Regions from separate parts of the Cronobacter universalis NCTC 9529 genome, predicted to be linked through region 1. Evidence: predicted binding sites of a transcription regulator. Region 1 holds the regulator's gene; the other holds the start of a gene.
The links. The regulator Fur, encoded in region 1, represses iron uptake genes when iron is present. The targets are predictions, from matches to a motif close to ATAATAATGAGAACNACTATCAA.

Region 2: a site for Fur is predicted at 2,295-2,317, ahead of bfd (bacterioferritin-associated ferredoxin). Genes of this name have one in related genera too.

The regions. Positions count from the first base shown of each region.
Region 1 is NZ_CP012257.1:1,306,261-1,309,827, reverse strand. It holds gene ybfF (esterase) at 1-130, shown strand, start outside; gene ybfE (LexA regulated protein) at 259-540, shown strand; gene fldA (flavodoxin FldA) at 702-1,232, shown strand; gene fur (ferric iron uptake transcriptional regulator) at 1,523-1,975, shown strand; gene AFK65_RS05960 (helix-turn-helix domain-containing protein) at 2,297-2,908, shown strand; gene AFK65_RS05955 (beta-N-acetylhexosaminidase) at 2,966-3,567, opposite strand, start outside.
Region 2 is NZ_CP012257.1:3,891,993-3,895,559, reverse strand. It holds gene fusA (elongation factor G) at 1-922, shown strand, start outside; gene tuf (elongation factor Tu) at 990-2,174, shown strand; gene bfd (bacterioferritin-associated ferredoxin) at 2,352-2,546, shown strand; gene bfr (bacterioferritin) at 2,612-3,088, shown strand; gene AFK65_RS17980 (prepilin peptidase) at 3,092-3,559, opposite strand.

The DNA of each region.
Region 1 (3,567 bases):
CCGCGAGGCGTTGCTCGCGCAGTTCCCGCAGGCCCGCGCGCATGTGATTGCGGGCGCCGGTCACTGGGTGCATGCCGAAAAACCGCAGGCGGTGCTGCGCGCGATCCGTCGTTTTCTGGAAACTGATTAAAAACAGACCGACCGGCGCCCTCGCGCGCCGGATGCGTTGGCGCGCTTCGCTGCCTCATGTATGATGGCGCGCTGAAATACCGCCGGGCTCCGCCACGGCAGCCTGTTTCCCCTGTCTATACTCATACCATGGCAAAAGAACAAACGGACCGCACAACGCTCGATCTCTTCGCGGATGAACGCCGTCCGGGCAGACCGAAAACCAATCCGCTGTCGCGCGACGAACAGCTGCGCATCAATAAGCGCAACCAGCTTAAACGTGACAAAGTTCGCGGGCTTAAGCGCGTGGAGCTGAAGCTGAACGCCGACGCGGTAGACGCGCTGAACCATCTCGCGCAGGCGCGCAATATCAGCCGCAGCGAGCTGATAGAAGCGATGCTGCTCGCGCAGCTGAAAGCCTTGCAGGAGTAAGGTCTGGTCTGAATTTTACCCAAAAGGACGGGGCAATGTAGCAGAGAGTGCACCCGGCGCCTGATACCGTTTCCGCACCCTCTTTTGTTCTGCTATGATTGCCCTATCTGTGGGCGTTATGCCAGCACCATCACATTTAGATTCAAGAGGTTATTCTTCTTATGGCAATCGTAGGCATCTTTTTCGGCAGCGACACCGGCAATACCGAAAATATCGCAAAAATTATCCAGAAACAGCTCGGGAAAGACGTTGCTGAAGTGCATGACATTGCCAAAAGCAGCAAAGAAGATCTGGAAGCATTCGATATTCTTCTGCTTGGCATCCCGACCTGGTATTACGGCGAAGCGCAGTGCGACTGGGATGATTTCTTCCCGACGCTCGAAGAAATTGACTTCAACGGCAAGCTGGTAGCTCTCTTCGGCTGTGGCGACCAGGAAGATTACGCAGAATACTTCTGCGACGCGCTGGGCACCATTCGCGACATTATCGAGCCGCGCGGCGCGACCATCGTTGGCCACTGGCCGACCGAAGGCTACCACTTTGAAGCCTCCAAGGGCCTGGCGGACGACGATCACTTCGTCGGTCTCGCGATTGACGAAGACCGCCAGCCGGAGCTGACCGCGGAACGCGTTGAAAAATGGGTCAAACAGGTTTCCGAAGAGCTACATCTGCAGGAAATCATCAACGCCTGATGATAAGCGGCGCGGGCACCGTTCCGCGCCGTTTGATAGATAAAAGCAATGAAAATAATTGCTACAAATTTTTAACTTTCCCTCACTACGCTGTACAATAGCTTCCTTAATTATCAGGCCCTCCACGTAAAAAACGCTGGCTGGCCCACGATTTTTAAGCTCTTTTTTGCCGGACGCTTGCGGTTTTCATTTAGGCATGTCAGTTCTATAATGAGACGCATTCATCTTCGGCGTATCCGATGTATCGCTCCCTTCCGGAGCGAGTCGTTAAGCAACAGGACAGATTCCGCATGACTGACAACAATACCGCATTAAAGAAGGCCGGCCTGAAAGTCACGCTTCCTCGATTAAAAATCCTCGAAGTGCTGCAGGAACCGGTCAATCATCATGTCAGTGCGGAAGACCTCTATAAGCGTCTGATTGACATGGGTGAAGAGATTGGCCTTGCCACGGTCTATCGCGTACTTAACCAGTTCGATGATGCCGGCATCGTCACTCGCCACAACTTCGAAGGCGGCAAATCCGTTTTCGAGCTGACGCAACAGCATCATCACGATCATCTGATTTGCCTCGATTGCGGCAAAGTGATCGAGTTCAGCGATGACTCCATTGAAGCCCGTCAGCGTGAGATCGCCACGCGTCACGGCATCCGCCTGACCAACCACAGTCTCTATCTGTATGGTCACTGCGCGGACGGCGACTGCCGCGAAAACGAACACGCCCACGAGGCTGGCGGGAAATAACACTCGCACACTGCATCATCCAGGCCGACATCTGTCGGCTTTTTTATTGCCTGAAAACGCTGCTCCGAAAATAGAAATGTATTTTTTTAGATAGAGTTAAATAGTGATAGTGTTTTAATACAGCGCACAATGCTTAATTAAACCACATATATTTTATTAAATTGAAATTCAGAAAAGATAAATATCTTTGCCGCTCAATCGCTTAGGCATCAGATTATCCCTGTTTGTTCTTTTATCTCTCCTGCGCCTTATTGCAGCAATAAAAATCCATCCATTAAGATACAGCAACGATTTAATTTTATTTTATATAAGGTAACCCATATGGTCTTACCCCCTAAACCGCTTGCTGAGATTTACCGTATCGCGGATATTTTCAATAGCTATGGTAGCTGGTCTCGTGCGGAAAAAAATACGCTCATCCCCCTGCGGGACGGGGAGATCTGCATCATTCGCGGCGGTCAGTTCTCTCTGATGCGCCAGAGCGACCGGCTGCTTCTGGAAAAAAGCAGCGCGCCCTCCGTCCTTGGTCTCGCCAGGAATTTAGGTAAATCCCAATTCGCAAAATTACAGGCTGATTCTGAATGTCATTATCAGTTAATTCCTTTTGATTATTTCATGCAGGAAATTGAGAAAAATCACTGTCAGTTACATCTGCTTATTTTGTCTTCATGGATTATTAATACGCTTTGCTATCGCGAAGAAATTATGATCGGCAGAAACAGCTTCAGTATGATTAAAGCCAATATTGATTGCCTGGCGGCGATGGATGAGTTCATGCGCAACCGCATTAACGTGGCGGATTATATTGTTAAAAAAACTAATCTTTCCCGTAGCATGGTGATGAAAACCCTTTCTCAACTGCGCAGCGCGAAGAATATTGAGATAAGCAAAGGCAAGCTGGTCGCGGTTTACCATCTGCCTGACGCGCTGTAAGCCTTGCGTCCCTCACGAAAAAGCCAGCCCGGAGGCTGGCTTTTTAATTACGCTGCGTTATGGCTGTACGCTATCCACACGGCTGTAGCGCTTACCGTCGCTGCTGACGCTGCGCACCTGCACCGCGCCTGTGACGCGTGGCGGCTTCGCGGCGTCATAACGCAGCCAGCGCGCGCCATCGTCGGTGGAATACTCCATCGCAACGCCAGGCAGGCTGCTGTTCATCTGCAACACGCCCTCGCTAACGCGCGCGCCGGGCACCGGTAAACGGAACTGCACGCCCGCTTTTTCAAGCTTCGGCAGTTCGCGGCTGCCCGCCAGGTTCGCAAAGCGCGTCCAGTCCTCATGCAGCGCTTTCACATCCACCTGATGCGTTTCGCCGCCTTTATATTCGCGTCCTGCCTGATAATCCTGCTCCCAGGCGGCGCGATGCCAGGCGCGCTCCGCAACGGCCAGCAGACGCGGGTACATCATGTACTCCATTTGTTTATCGGTGCGCACGACTTCGCTCCAGAGCTGCGCCGAGAGGCCATACGCGCCCGGCCACGGCTTGTCGGATTTGGCGCTGAACGGATTGCCGTCGCGATCGACGGAGGTCTCGGCGTTTTGCGGCAGGTTATCCGGCGCGAAGCTGAAAATCTTGCGCTCGTCGCTGAATC
Region 2 (3,567 bases), 1.7 Mb from region 1:
TAACCCGGATCACCCGATTATTCTGGAGCGCATGGAGTTCCCTGAGCCGGTAATCTCTATCGCGGTTGAACCGAAAACCAAAGCTGACCAGGAAAAAATGGGTCTGGCTCTGGGCCGTCTGGCTAAAGAAGACCCGTCATTCCGCGTATGGACTGACGAAGAATCTAACCAGACCATCATCGCGGGTATGGGTGAACTGCACCTCGACATCATCGTTGACCGTATGAAACGTGAATTCAACGTTGAAGCGAACGTCGGTAAACCTCAGGTTGCTTACCGCGAAGCGATTCGCGCGAAAGTTACCGATGTTGAAGGTAAACACGCCAAGCAGTCTGGTGGTCGCGGTCAGTACGGTCATGTTGTTATCGACATGTACCCGCTGGAGCCGGGCTCAAACCCGAAAGGCTACGAGTTCATCAACGACATCAAAGGCGGTGTAATTCCTGGCGAATACATCCCGGCCGTTGATAAAGGCATCCAGGAGCAGCTGAAGTCTGGTCCGCTGGCTGGTTACCCGGTTGTTGACATGGGTGTTCGTCTGCATTTCGGTTCTTACCACGACGTTGACTCCTCTGAACTGGCGTTTAAACTGGCAGCTTCTATCGCCTTTAAAGAAGGCTTTAAGAAAGCAAAACCAGTTCTGCTTGAGCCGATCATGAAGGTTGAAGTAGAAACTCCGGAAGAGAACACTGGTGACGTTATCGGTGACTTGAGCCGTCGTCGCGGTATGCTGCGTGGTCAGGAATCCGAAGTAACTGGCGTTAAGATCCACGCTGAAGTTCCGCTGTCTGAAATGTTCGGATATGCAACTCAGCTGCGTTCTCTGACCAAAGGTCGTGCATCATACACTATGGAATTCCTGAAGTATGATGATGCGCCGAACAACGTTGCTCAGGCCGTTATCGAAGCCCGTGGCAAATAAGCCGCAGGGTTAAAACCAAAGTCCCGTGCCCTCTCGGCGAGGGGGCACTATAGTAAGGAATATAGCCGTGTCTAAAGAAAAATTTGAACGTACAAAACCGCACGTCAACGTCGGTACTATCGGCCACGTTGACCATGGTAAAACTACCCTGACTGCTGCCATCACTACCGTTCTGGCGAAAACCTACGGTGGTTCTGCTCGTGCATTCGACCAGATTGATAACGCGCCGGAAGAAAAAGCTCGTGGTATCACCATCAACACCTCTCACGTTGAATACGACACCCCGACTCGCCACTACGCGCACGTTGACTGCCCGGGCCACGCCGACTATGTGAAAAACATGATCACCGGTGCTGCTCAGATGGACGGCGCTATCCTGGTTGTTGCTGCGACTGACGGCCCGATGCCGCAGACCCGTGAGCACATCCTGCTGGGTCGTCAGGTAGGCGTTCCGTACATCATCGTGTTCCTGAACAAATGTGACATGGTTGATGACGAAGAGCTGCTGGAACTGGTTGAGATGGAAGTGCGTGAGCTGCTGTCTCAGTACGACTTCCCGGGCGACGACACCCCGATCGTTCGTGGCTCTGCTCTGAAAGCGCTGGAAGGCGACGCAGAGTGGGAAGCGAAAATCATCGAGCTGGCTGGTCACCTGGATTCCTACATCCCGGAACCGGAGCGCGCGATTGACAAGCCGTTCCTGCTGCCGATCGAAGACGTATTCTCCATCTCCGGTCGTGGTACCGTTGTTACCGGTCGTGTAGAGCGCGGTATCATCAAGGTGGGTGAAGAAGTTGAAATCGTGGGTATCAAAGACACCGCGAAATCCACCTGTACCGGCGTTGAAATGTTCCGCAAACTGCTGGACGAAGGCCGTGCGGGCGAGAACGTAGGTGTTCTGCTGCGTGGTATCAAACGTGAAGAAATCGAACGTGGTCAGGTACTGGCCAAGCCGGGCTCCATCAAGCCGCACACCAAGTTCGAATCTGAAGTGTACATTCTGTCCAAAGACGAAGGCGGCCGTCACACTCCGTTCTTCAAAGGCTACCGTCCGCAGTTCTACTTCCGTACGACTGACGTGACTGGCACCATCGAACTGCCGGAAGGCGTAGAGATGGTAATGCCGGGCGACAACATCAAAATGGTTGTTACCCTGATCCACCCGATCGCGATGGACGACGGTCTGCGTTTCGCAATCCGCGAAGGCGGCCGTACCGTTGGCGCGGGCGTGGTTGCTAAAGTTCTGGGCTAATTGCTTAAGAGCTGAAAAGGGCGCTTCGGCGCCCTTTTTGTTTTATAAGGGAAAGTAGCCTGGCTGCTATTTTTCCACGCATTAAATGCTTCTTACCAGATAAAAGTCCGTTCAGGCCTCGTTGTAATCATAACCATTCTCATTTACACTCTGTGCATAAACTGAACGGGAGTTATCATGTACGTTTGTTTGTGTAATGGCATCAGCGATAAAAAAATACGGCAGGCGGTACGCCAGCACCATCCTCAGTCCTTCCAGCAGTTGCGTAAATTTATGCCGATCGGGAATCAGTGCGGTAAATGTGTCCGTGCGGCGCGTGAAATTATGCAAGACGAGCTCATGCAAATACCGGAATACCAGGAAATTGCATAACCTGAGATTTTGACTTCCTCGCCAGCCCATCTACGCTTCATGTAGTGGAAGCGGAGGGAAACAAAATGAAAGGTGATATCAAGATAATAAATTATCTCAATAAATTATTGGGAAACGAGCTTGTCGCAATCAATCAATACTTTCTCCATGCGAGAATGTTCAAAAACTGGGGCCTGATGCGCCTCAACGATGTTGAGTATCACGAGTCCATTGATGAGATGAAGCACGCCGATATTTATATCGAGCGTATCTTATTCCTTGAAGGTATCCCCAACTTGCAGGATCTGGGCAAGTTACACATAGGCGAAGATGTAGAAGAAATGCTGCGCTCCGATCTCACGCTTGAGATGGAAGGGGCAAAAGATCTGCGTGAAGCGATCGCCTATGCAGACTCGATTCATGACTACGTCAGCCGGGATATCATGATCAAAATCCTGGAAGATGAAGAGCACCATATCGACTGGCTGGAAACCGAGCTGGATCTTATCGGTAAAATTGGTCTGCAGAATTACATTCAGTCCCAGATTAAAGAGCAAAGCTAACGTTCACAGATTCTCTATCTGGAACATGGCGCCACCGCACACCAATCCCGCTATCGCCAGGAACGGCCCAAAAGGTAGCGGGGTTTTACGTAAAAGAACCTTTCCGTTTGTATGGTGAAGCAGCACGGCGGCAATAAGCCCAAGTACAGACGCGATAACGAGCAGCAGGCCAAGCATTTGCCACCCGTGCCAGGCGCCCAACGCCCCCAGAAATTTTAGATCGCCATATCCCAGCCCTTCATGCCCGCGCAGCCAGCGGTAGGCCCAGTAGAACAACCATAATGAAACGTATCCGGCCAGCGCACCAGTAACAGCATCCGCCAGACGTTGCGGGTGAAAAATAAGATGATAAGAAAGGCCTAGCCAGAGGAGGGGACAGGTGAGGCTGTCAGGTAACAGACCATCACGCATATCCCTTACCATGAGCACGGCGTTAAGCAGCACATATCCCAATATCCATATCGTTAACATTTTTCTCC